4 regions of the Massilia violaceinigra genome follow, and region 3 is predicted to be linked to each of the others. Evidence: predicted binding sites of a transcription regulator. Region 3 holds the regulator's gene; each other region holds the start of a gene.
The links. Region 3 encodes LexA, which represses DNA repair genes until DNA is damaged. Its sites were predicted from a motif close to ACTGTATNNNNATACAGT; they were not measured.

Region 1: the regulator LexA is predicted to act here: its motif matches at 2,626-2,643, upstream of CR152_RS12245 (DNA topoisomerase IV subunit B).
Region 2: the regulator LexA is predicted to act here: its motif matches at 1,950-1,967, upstream of CR152_RS16005 (DUF4007 family protein).
Region 4: the regulator LexA is predicted to act here: its motif matches at 1,658-1,675, upstream of dinB (DNA polymerase IV).

What each region holds. Positions count from the first base shown of each region.
Region 1 is NZ_CP024608.1:2,678,476-2,682,465, forward strand. Features, by position in the region: gene CR152_RS12240 (molecular chaperone HscC) at 1-404, opposite strand, end outside; gene CR152_RS12245 (DNA topoisomerase IV subunit B) at 503-2,500, opposite strand; gene CR152_RS12250 (response regulator) at 2,792-3,487, shown strand; gene CR152_RS12255 (gamma-glutamyl-gamma-aminobutyrate hydrolase family protein) at 3,557-3,990, shown strand, end outside.
Region 2 is NZ_CP024608.1:3,550,598-3,554,587, reverse strand. Features, by position in the region: gene CR152_RS16010 (peptidase domain-containing ABC transporter) at 1-1,074, opposite strand, end outside; gene CR152_RS33005 (hypothetical protein) at 1,455-1,784, shown strand; gene CR152_RS16005 (DUF4007 family protein) at 2,057-2,983, shown strand; gene CR152_RS16000 (ATP-binding protein) at 2,976-3,990, shown strand, end outside.
Region 3 is NZ_CP024608.1:3,682,332-3,686,321, forward strand. Features, by position in the region: gene purF (amidophosphoribosyltransferase) at 1-249, shown strand, start outside; gene CR152_RS16450 (cystathionine gamma-synthase family protein) at 253-1,491, shown strand; gene CR152_RS16455 (tetratricopeptide repeat protein) at 1,586-2,311, shown strand; gene lexA (transcriptional repressor LexA) at 2,346-2,981, opposite strand; gene CR152_RS16465 (DUF29 domain-containing protein) at 3,114-3,584, shown strand; gene CR152_RS16470 (DUF29 domain-containing protein) at 3,611-3,990, shown strand, end outside.
Region 4 is NZ_CP024608.1:127,591-131,580, forward strand. Features, by position in the region: gene CR152_RS00585 (recombination-associated protein RdgC) at 1-406, opposite strand, end outside; gene dinB (DNA polymerase IV) at 554-1,627, opposite strand; gene CR152_RS00595 (TetR/AcrR family transcriptional regulator) at 1,897-2,574, opposite strand; gene CR152_RS00600 (lipase family alpha/beta hydrolase) at 2,873-3,784, shown strand; gene CR152_RS00605 (lipase secretion chaperone) at 3,795-3,990, shown strand, end outside.

The DNA of each region.
Region 1 (3,990 bases), 1.0 Mb from region 3:
GCCAGCTGGCCGGCCACCCGGGTCGCCTTGCGCTGGGCGTCGCTGAAGTAGGCGGGCACGGTGATGATGGCTTCCTCGACCTTTTCGCCGAGCCAGACTTCGGCGTCTTCCTTGAGCGCGCGCAGCACCATCGACGACAGCTCCTCGGGGCGGAACTTGCGCGCCCCGAGCTGGGTTTCGCGCTCGCTGCCCATGTAGCGCTTGAACATGGCCGCCGTCATGTGGGGATGGGTTTGCAGGCGCGCGCGCGCCGCTTCGCCGGTCAGCACGGTGCCGTCATCATCCATGCCGACGCAGGAAGGCGTCAGAAAGCTGCCCAGTGCGTTCGGGATGAGCTGCGCCTTGCCGTCGCGCCACACCGCCGCGAGACTGTTCGTGGTGCCGAGGTCGATTCCGATAATCATGGTTCAGTGTCCGTTTCGTTTGCGCAGCCGCAAACCGGGGTCTGACCTCTGATTCGAAATATTTCTAATCAGAGGTCAGACCCCGGTGTTGTAACAAATCAGATGTCGGCTTCGGTTTCGTTGCCGTGCTCTTCGATCCAGGCGCGGCGGGCGGCGGCTTCGCCTTTGCCCATCAGCATGTTGAAGCGCGCCGACGCGTCGACGTGGCTGAAGTCGCCCAGCGATACCGGCAGCAAGCGCCGCGTGTCCGGGTTCATCGTGGTTTCCCACAGTTGTTCCGCGTTCATCTCACCGAGGCCCTTGAAGCGCGAAATGCTCCAGCTGCCTTCCTTTAAGCCTTCTTTGAGCAGCTTGTCCTGGATCGCCACCAGTTCGCCATCGTCGAGCGCGTACAGCTTCTGGATCGGCTTCTTGCCGCGCGCCGGGGCGTCGACCCGGTACAGCGGCGGACGCGCCACGCAAATGTGGCCGGGCGCGAACAGGGCCGGGAAGTGCTTGAAGAACAATGTCAGCAGCAGTACCTGGATGTGCGAGCCGTCCACGTCCGCATCCGAGAGGATGCAGATCTTGCCGTAGCGCAGGCCCGACAGATCGGGCGTGTCGCCGACACTGTGCGGGTCGACCCCGATCGCCACCGCGATGTCGTGGATTTCATTGTTGGCGAACAGGCGGTCGCGGTCGGTTTCCCAGGAGTTGAGCACCTTGCCGCGCAGCGGCAGGATGGCCTGGAATTCCTTGTCGCGCCCCATCTTGGCCGAGCCGCCCGCCGAGTCGCCCTCGACCAGGAACAGTTCGTTGCGGGCGATGTCGCTCGATTCGCAATCGGTCAGCTTGCCTGGCAGCACCGCGACGCCGGACGATTTTTTCTTTTCGACTTTTTGCAGCGAACGCAGGCGCGACTGGGCCTGGCGGATCACCAGTTCGGCCAGCTTGCGGCCGTATTCGACGTGCTGGTTGAGCCACAGTTCGAGCGGTGGCTTGGCGAAGGTCGATACCAGCCGCACCGCGTCGCGCGAGTTGAGGCGTTCCTTGATCTGGCCCTGGAACTGCGGGTCGAGCACTTTGGCCGACAGCACGAAGGACACACGCGCGAACACGTCTTCCGGCAGCAGCTTCACGCCTTTCGGCAGCAGCGAGTGCATCTCCACAAAACTTTTGACCGCCCCATACAGGCCGTCGCGCAAGCCCGATTCGTGGGTGCCGCCGTTCGAGGTGGGAATCAGGTTGACGTACGATTCGCGCACGACCGCGCCTTCTTCGGTCCATGCCACCACCCATGCCGCGCCTTCGCCTTCGGCAAAGCCGTCGGTTTCGCCGTTCGAGTACTGGGCGCCCTCGAAGACGGGAATGAGGGTCTCGCCGCTGGTGCCTTGCGCCAGCATTTCATTGAGGTAGCCGCGCAAGCCTTCGTCGTACTTCCAGGTCGTCACGTCGCCGGTTTTGGCGAGGGTGAGCGTGACCGTCACGCCGGGCAGCAGCACGGCCTTGGAGCGCAGCAGGCGTTGCAGCTCGACCTGCGAGATCGCGGGCGAGTCGAAATACTTGGGGTTCGGCCAGGCGGTCACGCGGGTGCCGCTCTTCTTGCCGTCGCGCGGCGCGGGAACCGACGCCAGCGGCTCGATCACTTCGCCGTCGGCGAAGGCCATCTTGTGCAGGCCGTTGCCGTTGTCTTCCTTGCGCCAGACCGTGATTTCCAGGCGCGAGGAGAGCGCATTGGTGACCGATACGCCGACCCCGTGCAGGCCGCCCGAGAAGGCGTAGGCGCCGCCCGAACCCTTGTCGAACTTGCCGCCCGCGTGCAGGCGCGTGAAGACGATTTCCACCGTCGGCACGTTTTCTTCGGGGTGCAGGCCGACCGGAATGCCGCGGCCGTCGTCTTCGACCGTGATCGAGCCGTCCACATTGACCGTCACGCCGATATTCTTGCAATGCCCGCCGAGCGCTTCATCGGAGGCGTTGTCGATCACTTCCTGAATGATGTGCAGCGGATTTTCCGTGCGGGTGTACATGCCCGGACGCTGTTTGACGGGTTCGAGTCCCTTGAGGACCCGGATGGAGGATTCGCTGTAGTCGGATGCAGGTTTTTTGGTGGCCATATCTAAGTTCTTTATGCGGATGCCTGCGCATTCTATCTTGTCGGACGGAAAAGGAGATAAATTGACTTGGATGAATGTGCTTGCCAGCCCGGGCGATTGTGGTTAGATTTGTACGCACACCAAGAAGTGTGTATAAAAACATTCCATAAGTTAGAAAAAATGCAATCAAAGAGGCAGTTACTCAGTGTTCGCCTGTTGGGCTTTCCTTCCGGCGAGGGCGCCGAGCTGGGCACGGCTCTGGCGCATCCCCCGCGCGACGGGCCGTCGTATTCTTGCTTGCTTGGCGATAGTTTGCAAGAACCGGACCTGGTCATTGCCAATGGCGACGATCTGAGCGCGCTGGCCGCCTTGCTGGCGTGGCAGCCGGACCTGACCCGTCCCGCTCTGGTGATCGGCTCGGCCGGGATGGAGTTTCCCTGCGCGCAGCTGGCGCGTCCGCTGGACATGTTCCAGATGTTCAAGCTGCTCACCGAGATGGCGCGCAAACGCGTCGACGCGCTCACCGGCATGCTGGCGCCCGAGGCGCCGCCCGTGCACGAGCGGCGCCGCCGCATTCGCCTCGATCTCGACACCACCGATCCGGCCGATTTCGTGAAGATGCGGCGCCACGCCCCCAACGGCGGGGTGCTAATCGTCGACAAGCGCGGCGCGCTGCGCGACCATGTGGCGCGGCTGCTGTCGGCGCACCAGGTGTCGGTGGAGTGGACCGAGAGCGCGGCGGCGGCCGTGCGCCTGTGCGCGGAGACGCCGGTATCGGTGGTGATGATCAATACCTCGACCCCCGGCATCGATCCGTATGCGCTGTGCAGCGAGATCAAACGGCAGGAAGGCGCCGACCGCATCGCCGTGGTGCTGCTGGTGAACCAGGCCTCCGGCTACGACACGGCGCGTGCGCGCACGGCCGGCGTACGCGGGCTGCTCGACAAGCCGATGGCCGACCGCCATCTGGTGGGGGCGCTCAAAAAGCTGCTGTCGCTGCCGCCCTGATGACGCGGCGGTCACAATTTTGTTACAACTTTGAATCGTGCGCTTGCATGGGAGCGCTATATTTAAGGCATGCCCGATACCGACAAGCCCTTGCCACCTATTGCTGTTCCTGATCCTGATCCTGTTCCTGTTCCGCAGTCCGAGCAGGACAAGGATGGCGGCGTTCATGCACCGCGCGTGCCCGACCGCCGCGCCGACGCGCTGCCGCGCTACCAGAAGGACAGCGATACGCCGCTGGCACTGGCGCGCCGCGTGCTGGCCTCGCGCTGGCGCAATCTGCGCGAACGGATCGGGCGCGATTTCATGCGCCGCACCCTGCGCATCGGCGTATCGGCGCGGATTTTTCATCCGGAGCCCGGGTCGACGGGACTGCGCAGCAAGAATCTGCAGTATCTGGAAGAGTCGATCGCGCAATGGGTCATGTCGCGCGATGTGCTGGTGTTTATGATCCCGACGGTCAATACCAACGGGCTTCTTCATCCGAGTAACATCACCTTGCGCCA
Region 2 (3,990 bases), 130 kb from region 3:
CATCACTTGCTCCAGCAGGTTCGACAAGGTGTTGTAGCCATTCGCCAGTTGCTTGGTCGACAGGCTGGCGTCAAGATAGCTGCCCAGGTAATTGCTGTAGCGTGCGTCGAGTTGCGGTTCCATCTGCAGCGACTTGACCGTTTCCAGCCCGCCGATGTACTCGGTCAGGAAGGCCTGGTTGCGCGCCCCCAGCAGGAATTGCTGTTGCAAACGGTCCTGGAAAATCGGCGCCACAATCATACTCAGCAAAACGATGACTGCCAGAATCGCCAGCACCACCAGGGTCAGGGTGACGCTGTAGTAAAACATGATCGCCACAAAGATCAGCAGGAACGGCAGATCCAGCACCAATGTCACGGCCGCGCTGGAAATGAATTCGCGGATCGTTTCAACGCCCTGCAGGCGCGCGGCGATGACACCGGTGGGCCGGTGCTGGAAATACATCGGCGGCAGCTTGAACAGGCGCCCGAATACGGAGGCGCCCAGGGCGGCATCGACCCGGTTACCGGTATGCAGCACCAGATACTGGCGCATCCACGACAGCGTCGCCGAAAACAGCATGAACACGGCCATGCCGATGGCAATCACGATCAGCGTGCTCTGGCTGTGATGGACAACCACCTTGTCAATGATCGCTTGAGTGAACAGCGGCGTGGCAAGGGCGATCAACTGGATCACCAGTGAGGCAAGCAACACTTCCTGCCACAGTTTTTTGTGTTTCAGCAATTCCGGGACAAACCAGCTAAAGCCGAAACGGCGCGACTGGCGCGCCAGTTCCTCGCTGTCGGGGTCGCTGGCATCCACGTTTTCAGGTTCCACGCGCATGACATTTCCCAGATAGCGCTCGCCAAACTCGGCCAAGGGAACGGTGCGGGGTGCGGCATCGTCGGGCTCGACGATAAGGAGACTATCGCGGTCGGCCTGGAGGACGAGAGCGACGGCGCAAATGGCGTCAACTCCCGCACCAGCCGTTTCCTTCCCATCGCGTAAAAACGCAAGCAGCGGAAACGACTCCCTGTACAGCTTTGCCGGCTTGACCGAGGCTACACCGGCCGTGAATCCGAATGAAACCATGGCAGTTGCAAGCGACGCAATCGAGTGCGGTGCGGCCAATTGTTGCTGGGCTATATCAGGAGAGTATGGTTTTCTGTGAAGGGCGCATATGCCCTGTAAAACCCAGAAAAAAGACGCTTTGGTGATACCGGTGTGTTTCATATTGAACCAAAAACCTGCTGTGGAAGAACCGGACGACGCCCTCTACGACTCGTCTGGAAGGCGGATGAGGAAGGCGCGGGAGACCGACTGATGACAATCAATCCGTTTCATAAACCAACTAACAATTGCTAAGTAGCATTGTAAACACCGTGCGAGACCTTTAACCTTATATTTAGATTATTATTTTTTACCTGTAGAGTTTTCATAACCACAAGTATTAAATTTCAATACCATTACGAATGTCCCAGAAATCCTTGGCGAAGCCCGATCAATCTCCACCGCAAGACGCTCAGTCATGGCGACGCGGCTCATCCGCTGCCCGTTCGATCGCTTTGCCTCGTCCGCGCGCCGAGGCGGTAAAATGGCGGCCTCACGACGCGGCCGAGAAAACGCCGCGCCTGCACCGGATTGAAAGTAACGATGACCCCCCCCCTTCAGAGATCAACGCTGCCGCCGTCAAAAATGGCCCGACGGAAAAACACACGCCGATGATGGCCCAATATCTGCGCGAGCTCGTATTCTCGCGGATTCAGGTGGATTTTTTATCGGCGCGGCTATACGGCGGCTAAAAAATCGATTGGGGCTTCTGCCAAATTTTGCGAACCTGAAGCGAACACGACCCGCCTCCTCCGCCAGGCGAAAACGGCGCTCCGAATCGCCCCGCCCCCCTGCCGCTGAAAACACGTGGCAATTTATCCGCCCGTCTCGCGTTGAGCGAGCCACTAGCCAGAAATACTGTATATTTATACAGTGACGACTCGTCGGGTGTGCAGACGTCTGCACTTGCCGCCTAGCCACTGTTTTGGCCCACTGGCGAAGGTCTCCAGTTATAATTCGACGCATGAAAAAAATCACATCAGAAAACGCCCCGGCGCACTTCTCGGGGCACGAGACGTTTCCGCTTCGTCAAATGTGGCTAAAGAAGGCCTACGACCAAGCGAAATCTGGTGGAATCATTTTGAAGTCCACATTCACCGATGACAATGCGATTGCCGAGTTTGGCGTTGGCAAGAACATGGTCGGCGCCATTCGCCATTGGGCCTTGGCCTGCAATGTGATGACTGACGAAGGCGCGCCTCCCGGCGCCTATAGAGTCACTGAGGCTGCGAACGCCATATTGAGCGACGGCGGCTTGGACCCCTACTCGGAGAACCCTACCACGGCATGGTATGCGCATTGGTGGCTCGCGGGCAAAGGGCACCGATCGACCACTTGGAAGTGGCTCTTCAACAATGTGACCACGCCAATGTTCTCGCGCGAAGAACTCGAAGCCGCGTTGACGGAATATGCGCGTGGCTTGGACTCCAATCGAAAACTAGCTCCGGCGACTTTGTCTCGCGACATAGACACATGCCTGCGCGGCTATGCTCCACGATCCGCAGGCGGCTCGCCCGAAGAATATGCAGAACCGATGCTTGGCGAACTTGGGCTCATCTCCGAAGAGCGCAAGGGTCATTTCGCCTTTCGCCGAGGCCCGAAGGCCACGCTCCATGACGGCATGTTCGCATACGCACTTTTGGATTTTTGGGACTCGGCTGCGCCGGGCCTGAGCTCGCTCGCGTTCGAACAGATCGCTTTCAACGAAGGCTCGCCGGGACGCGTGTTCAAGCTCGACGAGGACTCCATTGCCGAGCGCCTTCAGGGATTGGAAAACCTCACCCGCGGCGCGCTAACGTGGACCGACACGGCCGGGCTTAAACAAGTTCATCGGGACAACGCCAAAACCAAGAATCTTAGCGAACGAATGATCGAGAAAGCCTATGCCTAACAAAAAAAGCGCCAAACTCTCGGAAATTGTCCAGGTTTCGCGCCACTACCAACGTTCGATTCGCATCGACATGGATCTTGGTCGCGCGGACGCTCTCGATGGCTACATCTGTCACGGAACGGCGACGGGTGTCTTGAGCAGCATGACGAAGCAAATGGTGGACGGCAATCAACGGCTATTCACCTGGACGGGTCCATTCGGCGGCGGAAAATCGTCTCTCGCCGTTGCGTTTGCTAGCGCGCTTGGTGCCGACAAGAGTTTGCGCGCGAAGGCGCGCGAGATTTTGCATCTGCAGAATATTCCATCTTTCGATCAAGCCCTGCCCTGCGCCAAGGGATGGCTTACGATTCCCATCGTCGGCAAACGCGGTAGCGTCGTGGCCGAGCTTTCAAAAGGCCTGCGTCGAGCGCAAGGGCTAGGAAACGAGGCCCGAAAAACAAATTCGGCAGCCCTGATAGCAGATATTTGCGCCGCGGCTGAGGCCAAAACCAACGACGGCGTTTTGATCATCATCGATGAAATGGGCAAGTTCCTCGAAGCCGCTGCCTTAGGCATGGGAGACGACGTCTATTTTTTCCAAGAACTCGCAGAGGTCGCGGCGCGGAGCTCGGGAAAGATTGTCATCGTCGGCATCCTGCATCAGTCCTTTAGCCAATACGCGACGCGCCTCGGAATTGGCTCGCGCGACGACTGGGTCAAGGTCCAGGGACGGTATTCGGACATTCCGCTTGTGGCCGCGAGCGACGAGGTTGTGGAGCTGATCGGCCGCGCGATTCAATCGACAATTACGCCCGAATGGATGATGCCTGCGTCCACTGAGATCGCAGCTTCGATCCGCGCGCAACGCCCGGCAGTTGGAGAAGGCTTCGCCAACAGCTTGGCGGCATGCTGGCCGCTGCACCCCGCCATGGCCGCGCTTCTAGGCCCAATCTCGAAACGGCAATTTGGGCAAAACGAGCGCAGCACGTTTAGTTTCCTGGCATCCGTCGAGCCGTTTGGATTTCGCT
Region 3 (3,990 bases):
GTCTGCCGCGAGATCACGGCCGATGCCCTGGTGTACCAGGACGTCGATGCGCTCAAGCGCGCGATCTCGGACGTCAATCCGGCGTTGACCAGCTTCGAGGCGTCCTGCTTCGACGGCGTGTACGTCACTGGCGACGTCACGCCCGCATATCTGGACCGGCTGGAATTCGCGCGCCACAATCCGAAAGCCGCTCCGGCCGAAGATGCGGCGCGCACCCAGTTGAACCTGAACCTGGCGACCGCCGAGTAACTGATGAGCGAGAAGAAAAGCTACGGCTTCACCACGACCATCCTGCACAACGACCGGCAAAAGCCGATCGAGCACGGGTCGCTGCACAAGCCGATTCACACGTCGGTCACCTTCGGCTACAACGACGCGCGCCAGCTGGCGTCGGTGTTCCAGGGGAAGGAGCCGGGCTTTCGCTACGGCCGCCAGGGCAATCCGACCATCTCCGCGCTCGAAGACAAGATCACGAAGATGGAAGACGGCGTATCGACCTTGTGCTTTGCGACCGGGATGGGGGCCATTGGCGCCGTGTTCCAGGCGCTGCTGCGCGCCGGCGACCACATCGTGTCGTCGTCGTTCTTGTTCGGGAATACCAACAGCCTGTGGCAAACGGCGGCCGGGCAGGGCGTCGAGGTGGCGTTTGCCGATGCGACCGACGTGGCCAACGTCGAAGCCGCGCTCACGCCGGCCACGCGCCTGGTGTTCGTCGAAACCATCGCCAACCCGCGCACGCAGGTGGCGGACCTGGCGCGCATCGGCCGGCTGTGCAAGGAACGCGGCATTCTGTTCGTGGTCGATAACACCATGACGTCGCCCTACCTGTTCCGGCCTAAAACGGTCGGTGCCGGGCTGGTGGTGAACGCGCTGACCAAGTCGATCGGAGGCCACGGCAATGCGCTCGGCGGCAGCCTGACCGACACCGGCGAGTACGACTGGAGCGCTTTCCCGAACATTGCGGCCAACTACAAGCGCAATCCGCCGGCGCAGTGGGGCATGGCGCAGTTGCGCGCCAAGGCCCTGCGCGACTTCGGCGCCTCGCTGGCACCGGAAGCGGCTCACCATATCGCGGTGGGGGCGGAAACGCTGGCGCTGCGCATGGAGCGCGCTTCGGCCAGCGCACTGGCGGTCACGCGCATGCTCGAAGCCGACGAGCGCGTGGCGGCGGTGTATTACCCGGGCCTGGCATCGCACCCGCAGCATGCGCTGGCGAGCGATCTGTTCAAGGCGTACGGTTCGCTGTTCAGCTTTGAACTGAAAGATGGCATCGATTGCTTCGATTACCTCAATCGCCTCAAGCTCGGTATCTCCGCCAGTAACCTGGGCGATACGCGCACCTTGGTGATTCCGGTGTCGCACACCATCTTCTTCGAGATGGGTGCCGAGCGGCGCGCCAGCATGGGTATCGCCGAATCGCTGATCCGGGTTTCGGTCGGCATCGAAGACACCGCCGATTTGCTCGACGACTTCCGCTGCGCGCTGGATTGAACGGGGCAGGGCGGCACGCGCCGCCCTGCCATGTCATCTGGTGACGATGCGGGTTCGACCACATGGTTCGTACAAATACAAGGTCCTACACGCGATGAAGAAATACCTGTTTTGCCTGGGCTTGATGCTCGCCGGCGTGGCGCACGCGGACGAACTGGCCGACGCCAACGCCCTGTTTGCGAAAAAGGCCTATCCGCAAGCGCTGCAGCTGTACACCAAGCTGGCCAACGCCGGCAACGCCGAAGCGCAGCTGCACATGGGCGAGATGTATTTTTACGGCGAGGCCGGCACGGTCGACCTGGCCAAGGCCGAAGCCTGGTTCAAGAAGTCCGCAGCCAAGGGCAACAAGACCGCCGCCGGCTCGCTGGAGATGATCAAAAAGCGCGAGGCGCGCCGTGCCGACCTGGATTACTGGATCGGCAAATACGATGGCGCCGACCTGACAACGGGCCAGTTCCGTTGCCCGGCGCCGCGCATTCCCGCCATGTCGAAGCAGAACGAAGAAATCGAGAGCGTGTCGGCCAAGGTCGCGGCTTGGCAGGATTGCTACAACGGCTTCGTGCGCAACCTCAACGAGGCCAGCCCGCTGACCAAGCGCATTCCCAAGGATGTGGCTGACTTGCTGACCAAGGAAGAAACCGAGCAGTCGCGCGTGTATCTGGAAGGCGTGTATGCGGGCATCGCCGAAAACGCCAAGGTGTCGGCCAAGCTGGTGCTGGCCGACTTCGGCGCGTGGCGCAGTGCCACCGACGCCTATATCAAGGAACACAACCGCATCGTCACCGAAGCGGCGACGACAGCGCCGCGCAAGGGCGACTAGACGGCAAGGGCGCGGTGGAGCCGCGCCCGCACGCTCAGTTCCAGCTGCGCATCAACCCTACCGCCAGGCCTTCCAGCGCGAACTCGTCGGTTGCGGGATCGACGTGGATCACCTTGAAGTCCGGGTTCTCCGGCAGCAGTTCGATCAGCGAGCCGGTCTTTTTGTAGCGCTTGACGGTGACATCGTCACCGATCCGGGCCACCACGATCTGGCCATTCTTGGCGCTGTCGACCTTTTTGACGGCCAGCAGGTCGCCATCCATGATGCCGGCGTCGCGCATCGACCACCCACGCACCTTGAGCAGGAAATCGGGACGCGACGAAAACATCGCCGGGTCCACGCTGTAGGTCGCTTCCACATGTTCCTGCGCGAGGATGGGCGAACCGGCGGCCACGCGCCCGACCAGCGGCAGCGACATCATCAGGTTCGGCGGCGGCATGGGAATGGCGTCGACGCTGGCGCCGATCAGGCGGATGCCGCGCGAGGTCCCCGGCGAAATTTCGATGGCGCCCTTGCGCGCGAGCGCCTGCAGGTGCTCTTCGGCCGCGTTGGCCGACTTGAAGCCCAGTTCATTGGCGATTTCGGCACGGGTAGGAGGAAAGCCCGTGTTCTCGATCGCATCCTTGATCAGGTTGAGGATTTGTTCTTGCCTTGGAGTGAGCTTGATCATCGGTATGCGGGACTGTGTATATGGACAGACTGTATTTTTGTACAGTATTTCGCCTAATGCAAGGGTTAATTAGCCGAACAGGCGAATTATTTGCGATGGAGGCTGTCCAACACATAGCAGAGGAGGTGCGCCATGGATCGCATTGAGGTTCCGCGGGGGGATTATCAGGAAGATTTTGTGCTGTGGCTTGAGCGGCAGGCTGAGTTGCTGCGGGCGGGAAAGTTCGAGCTACTTGATGTCGACCACCTCATCGACGAGCTTGAAGGCGCAGTGCGTGCGGACCGCAGGGAGCTTGAGGGGTACCTCGAAAACATCACTGCGTATTTGCTCAGTTTGCAGTACCGCCCACGGTACAAACCACGACACTGGCGCATCAAGCTGGGCAACGCCCGTTTTGGCATGGGATTGCTGATTGATGATAGTCCCAGTCTGGTTTTCGACATTGCGGAACTGGCCGCGCTGAACTACGACGATGCGCGCCGCCGCGCCGCTTGGGAGACGCGCCTGCCGGAGTCCATCTTTCCGGCAGCGCTACCTTACAGTGCTGCGGAACTGCTTGACGACGACTTCGACCCGTCGTATCCGCCGGATGAGGGGTCGTGAACTGAAACAGAGGGTAGGGGGGGGGCATGGACCGACTCGAGGTTCCACTTGCTGACTACAACGATGATCTTATCCATTGGATCGAGCAACAGGTGAGTCTGTTGCGGGTCAGGGACTTTAAGCACCTTGACGTCGAACATCTGATAGAGGGGTTTGAGGAAATGGTCGGCCGCAATCAACGGGAATTGTGTAGCCGGCTGCACGTGCTGATCATGCACCTGCTCAAGTGCCAGTATCAGCCGAGGCGCAAGTCGACGAGCTGGCTGGCGACCATCAACGAGCAGCGCCGCGCCATTGCTCGGCTGCTGGAGCGCAGTCCCAGCCTGAGCAGCGCGGTCGAGCGCATGGCACGACAAGAGTATGCGCACGCCGTGCGTAGCGCGGTCATCGAAACCCGGCTACCGAA
Region 4 (3,990 bases), 3.6 Mb from region 3:
CCACCAGCCAGCCGTTGACCGGATCGATCCAGGTGAAAGTGTTGCTGCGGATACTGAAGGCGCGCGGCAGCAGTTCATCGGCCACGCGCTCCTTGAGTTCCTTCATGGCTTTTTTGCCCGGTGCAAAGCCCTGGGCTTCTTCCAGCTCGGCCGCCTTGGCCTTGGCCACCTGGTTGATGACCGACGATGGCAGCAGCTTCTTTTCGGTGCCCAGCAGAATCAGCATCTGCTTGTTGACGGTGTGAACCAGCATGCCGTTGTTGCGCGGCGAATCCCAGCCCTGGCGCAGCAATTCGTTACTGGTGGCCGGAACAAAACTCATGGGCGCCAGCGCCGCTTCGAGTTGCTCAGGAGTGAAGGCCCACGGTGCGGGAAGACGGTAAATCTGAAGATTCTTGAACCACATTGTGCTTTACCTTGTTTGAGTCAGTATTTACAGCGGGATGAAGCAGGAAGGCGCGGCGAACCGCTTTCACTCCCTGCGTAACGGCCTGCCCGGGAGGCAGGACTTGCGTCGTCCGAGACAAATCATCTTTGCGAAGGGAACGACATTTTACACGTCCGCATCGGCGAACAGGCTTAACTGTTCGAGGTTTTCGGCCTCGCCCAGGCGCACCCCGACGCCCAGCAGCCGCACAGGCTGCTTGCCGCGCGCATAGCCGGTTTCCATCAGTTTGGCGTATTGCCCCATGTGTGGCGCGATGCCAACACATTCCACGGTGGTTTGGTGAAAATCGGCGAATTTGAGTTTAACAAACAGCTTTTGCACGCTTTTCTGGGCTCCGGCGCGGGCAATGCGGACGTTGAGGTTGTCGAACAGTTCCGGCAGCAGGGCGATGCAGGCCGGCAGGTCCGGCACGTCCGGCGTGTAGGTTTCCTCGACGCTGACCGACTTGCGTTCGCGCTCGTTGCACACGGCGCGGTTGTCGATGCCGCGGCACAAATCGTGGAGACGCGTGCCGAAGGTGCCGAAGTGGTGTTGCAGTTCGAGCACGGTCCACGTGCGCAGGTCGGCGCAGGTTTGCACACCCAGCTTGTTGAGCTTGGCGGCGGTAACCTTGCCGACGCCGTGCAGTTTCTTGACCGGCAAGGCGGCGACAAAGGCGTCGACCTCGTCCGGGCGCACCAGCCACAGGCCGTCGGGCTTGTTCCAGTCGCTGGCGATCTTGGCCACGAACTTGTTGGGCGCCACGCCGGCCGATGCGGTGATGCCGACGGTGTCGAAGATGCGCTTGCGGATTTCCTGCGCGATCAGGGTGGCGCTGCCTTTGCAGTGGGGCGAGTCGGAAACGTCGAGATAGGCTTCGTCGAGCGAGAGCGGCTCGACCAGGTCGGTGTAGTCGCCGTAGATGGCCAGGATCTGGCGCGAAGCTATGCGGTATTTCTCCATGGCCGGCGGAATGACCACCAGGTCGGGGCACAGCTTGAGGGCCTGGGCGGTGGCCATGGCCGAGTGGATGCCGTAGCGCCGCGCTTCGTAGTTGCACGTAGCCACCACGCCGCGCTGGCCCGGCTGGCCGCCAACGGCCAGCGGCACCTCGCGCAGGGCGGGATTGTCGCGCATTTCGACGGCTGCGTAGAAGCAGTCGCAGTCGCAATGGATGATTTTTCGGGCTGGGGCGTTCACGCGGGCTGGTTTGCCCGGATAAGGGCAACTACTGTAATTGCATACAGTATTCACTGAAATGGGATTTGTTGCAAGTTGGAAGGACGCGCAGGAGCGCTTGCGTCATCGCTCCCGCCCGCTCGTCGCGCCCTCTAGCTCGTCGTTCCCGCTAGCTCGTCGTTCCCGCTAGCTCGTCGTTCCCGCGAAGGCGGGAACCCAAGTACGTGCCGCAGGCAGAGGCAAAGCTACAAACTTGGGTTCCCGCCTGCGCGGGAACGACGGGTCGGCGGCTAACTCAAGTGGCTGCGGATCATCGCCAGCGTACTATCCGCAAAATCATCCACATGCACCTTGGCCGCGCGGTACTTCCAGCGCTTGATATACCAATCCTGGAACATCGCCACGATATGCGCCGCCAGCAAGTCCGGCTTCCCGGCCGGCACCGGCGCGAGCTGGCTGATCATGTCGGCAATTTCAGCCTGGATCGACAACTCCGAATTTTTCGCCATGCCGCGCTGCTCGAAACTGAGCACGCGCGAATCCATGTACACGAAGTAAAACCACGGCTGCAAAATCTCGGACAGGTAAATCGTCGCCCGCACCAGCGATTCGAGCCGTTCCAGCGGCGCCTGCACATGCTGGAACATGCGCGGCAATTCCTGGCTGGCATGCCGCACCACATCCTCGATCATTTCCGCCAGTTGGTCCTTGCTCTCGATGTAGCCGTACAGCCCGCCCATCGACAAGCCCGTCTCGCGGCACAGGTCGCGCAAGCTCATCGCGCGAAAGCCGACTTCGTTGGCCAGGCGGAACGTGGCGCCAAAGATTTTTTCCATGTTTTCCAGCGCCGGCTTGCGGCGCTTGACGCCGATCCGCTCGGCGTGGTGGTCAACAATGTAGGCCCAGATCGTGTCGCCGTTGAGTGGCGTCATCTTTTCAAACTGGGCAAAGTCGAAGCGGGTGGACACCAGCGTTCCCATATGTGCATCTACCGCTAGAGTTGGTTTCGGGAATGATTATAGCTCGTTAAAACCACACATCAATTCAAAGCGCAAAACAAGCCCTCCAGATGCTGCACTGCGCGATGCTTTATCAGAAAGCCAGTGCTACATTAAAAAAACCGAGCGCTCGCTCTAATTCGTATTTTTCTCTTGCAACAGCTGGCAGCAAGAGTGTACGCCCGGTAGCCGGAGGAATGCCCAGCTCGCACTGTGCAACTCCAGTTCCAGTAATCGACTTCAATCAAAAAACCATTATGGAGACAACATGAAGAATCGCTTTTGGAAGTGCCTGTCCGTTTTTCTCATCGCTATCCTCGTCGTTCCCACCCAGGCCCTGGCCGCGGGTTACACGCAAACCAAGTACCCCATCGTGCTCGTGCACGGCCTGTTCGGCTTTGAGAAACTGGGGCCGATCGAATACTTTTACCAGATCCCCTCGGCGCTGCGCAGCGGCGGAGCCCAGGTGTTTACCGTCACTGTCTCGGGCGCCAACAGTACCGAAGTGCGCGGCGAACAATTGCTCTCGCAAGTAAAGCAGATCATGGCCGCCACCGGCGCCGCCAAGGTCAATCTGATCGGCCACAGCCATGGCGGGCCGACCGTGCGCTACGTCGCCTCGGTGGCGCCCAGCCTGGTCGCGTCGGTCAGCTCGGTGGCCGGCGTGAACAAGGGTTCGGCGATCGCCGACATCCTGACCGGCAACGCCCCCAACGTGGGCAATGCGCTGGCCAACGCGGTGGCCGCGATGATGGACTTCCTGTCCGGCCGCTCGGGCTTGCCGCAAGATGGCGAAGCCGCGCTCAAATCGCTCACCACGGCCGGCTCGATCGCCTTTAACAAGCGCCATCCGCAGGGCGTGCCGACGAGCGCGTGCGGCGAAGGCGCCAACCATGTCAACGGCGTGTATTATTTTTCGTGGAGCGGCGCCAAGCCGTACACCAATATGTTCGACGCGATCGACCCGTTCATGGCGCTCACCGGCCTGGCTTTCGGCGGCAAGAACGATGGGCTGGTGAGCAGCTGCTCAAGCCGCCTGGGGCGCGTGATCCGCGACGACTACGCCATGAACCACCTCGATGAAGTGAACCAGTTCATCGGCATCGTCAACCTGTTCGAAACCAGCCCGGTGACCGTGTTCCGTCAACAAGCGAACCGCCTGCAGGCGCTCGGTCTGTAAGGAGGCCGCCATGACCGCACGCACGCAATGGAAAAGGTTCGGTGCCGGCGCCCTGGTGGCCGGCGCGCTGTACTACGCTTATCCGAAGCCGGAGGTGGCCGCCGTGGCGGCAGCGCCGCCGCAGTCGGATCCGTTCGCGTTCGTGCGCTCGATGGAAGGCACCAGGCCGGACGGCGCGGTGCGCCAGAGCGCCGAAGGCCAGCTGG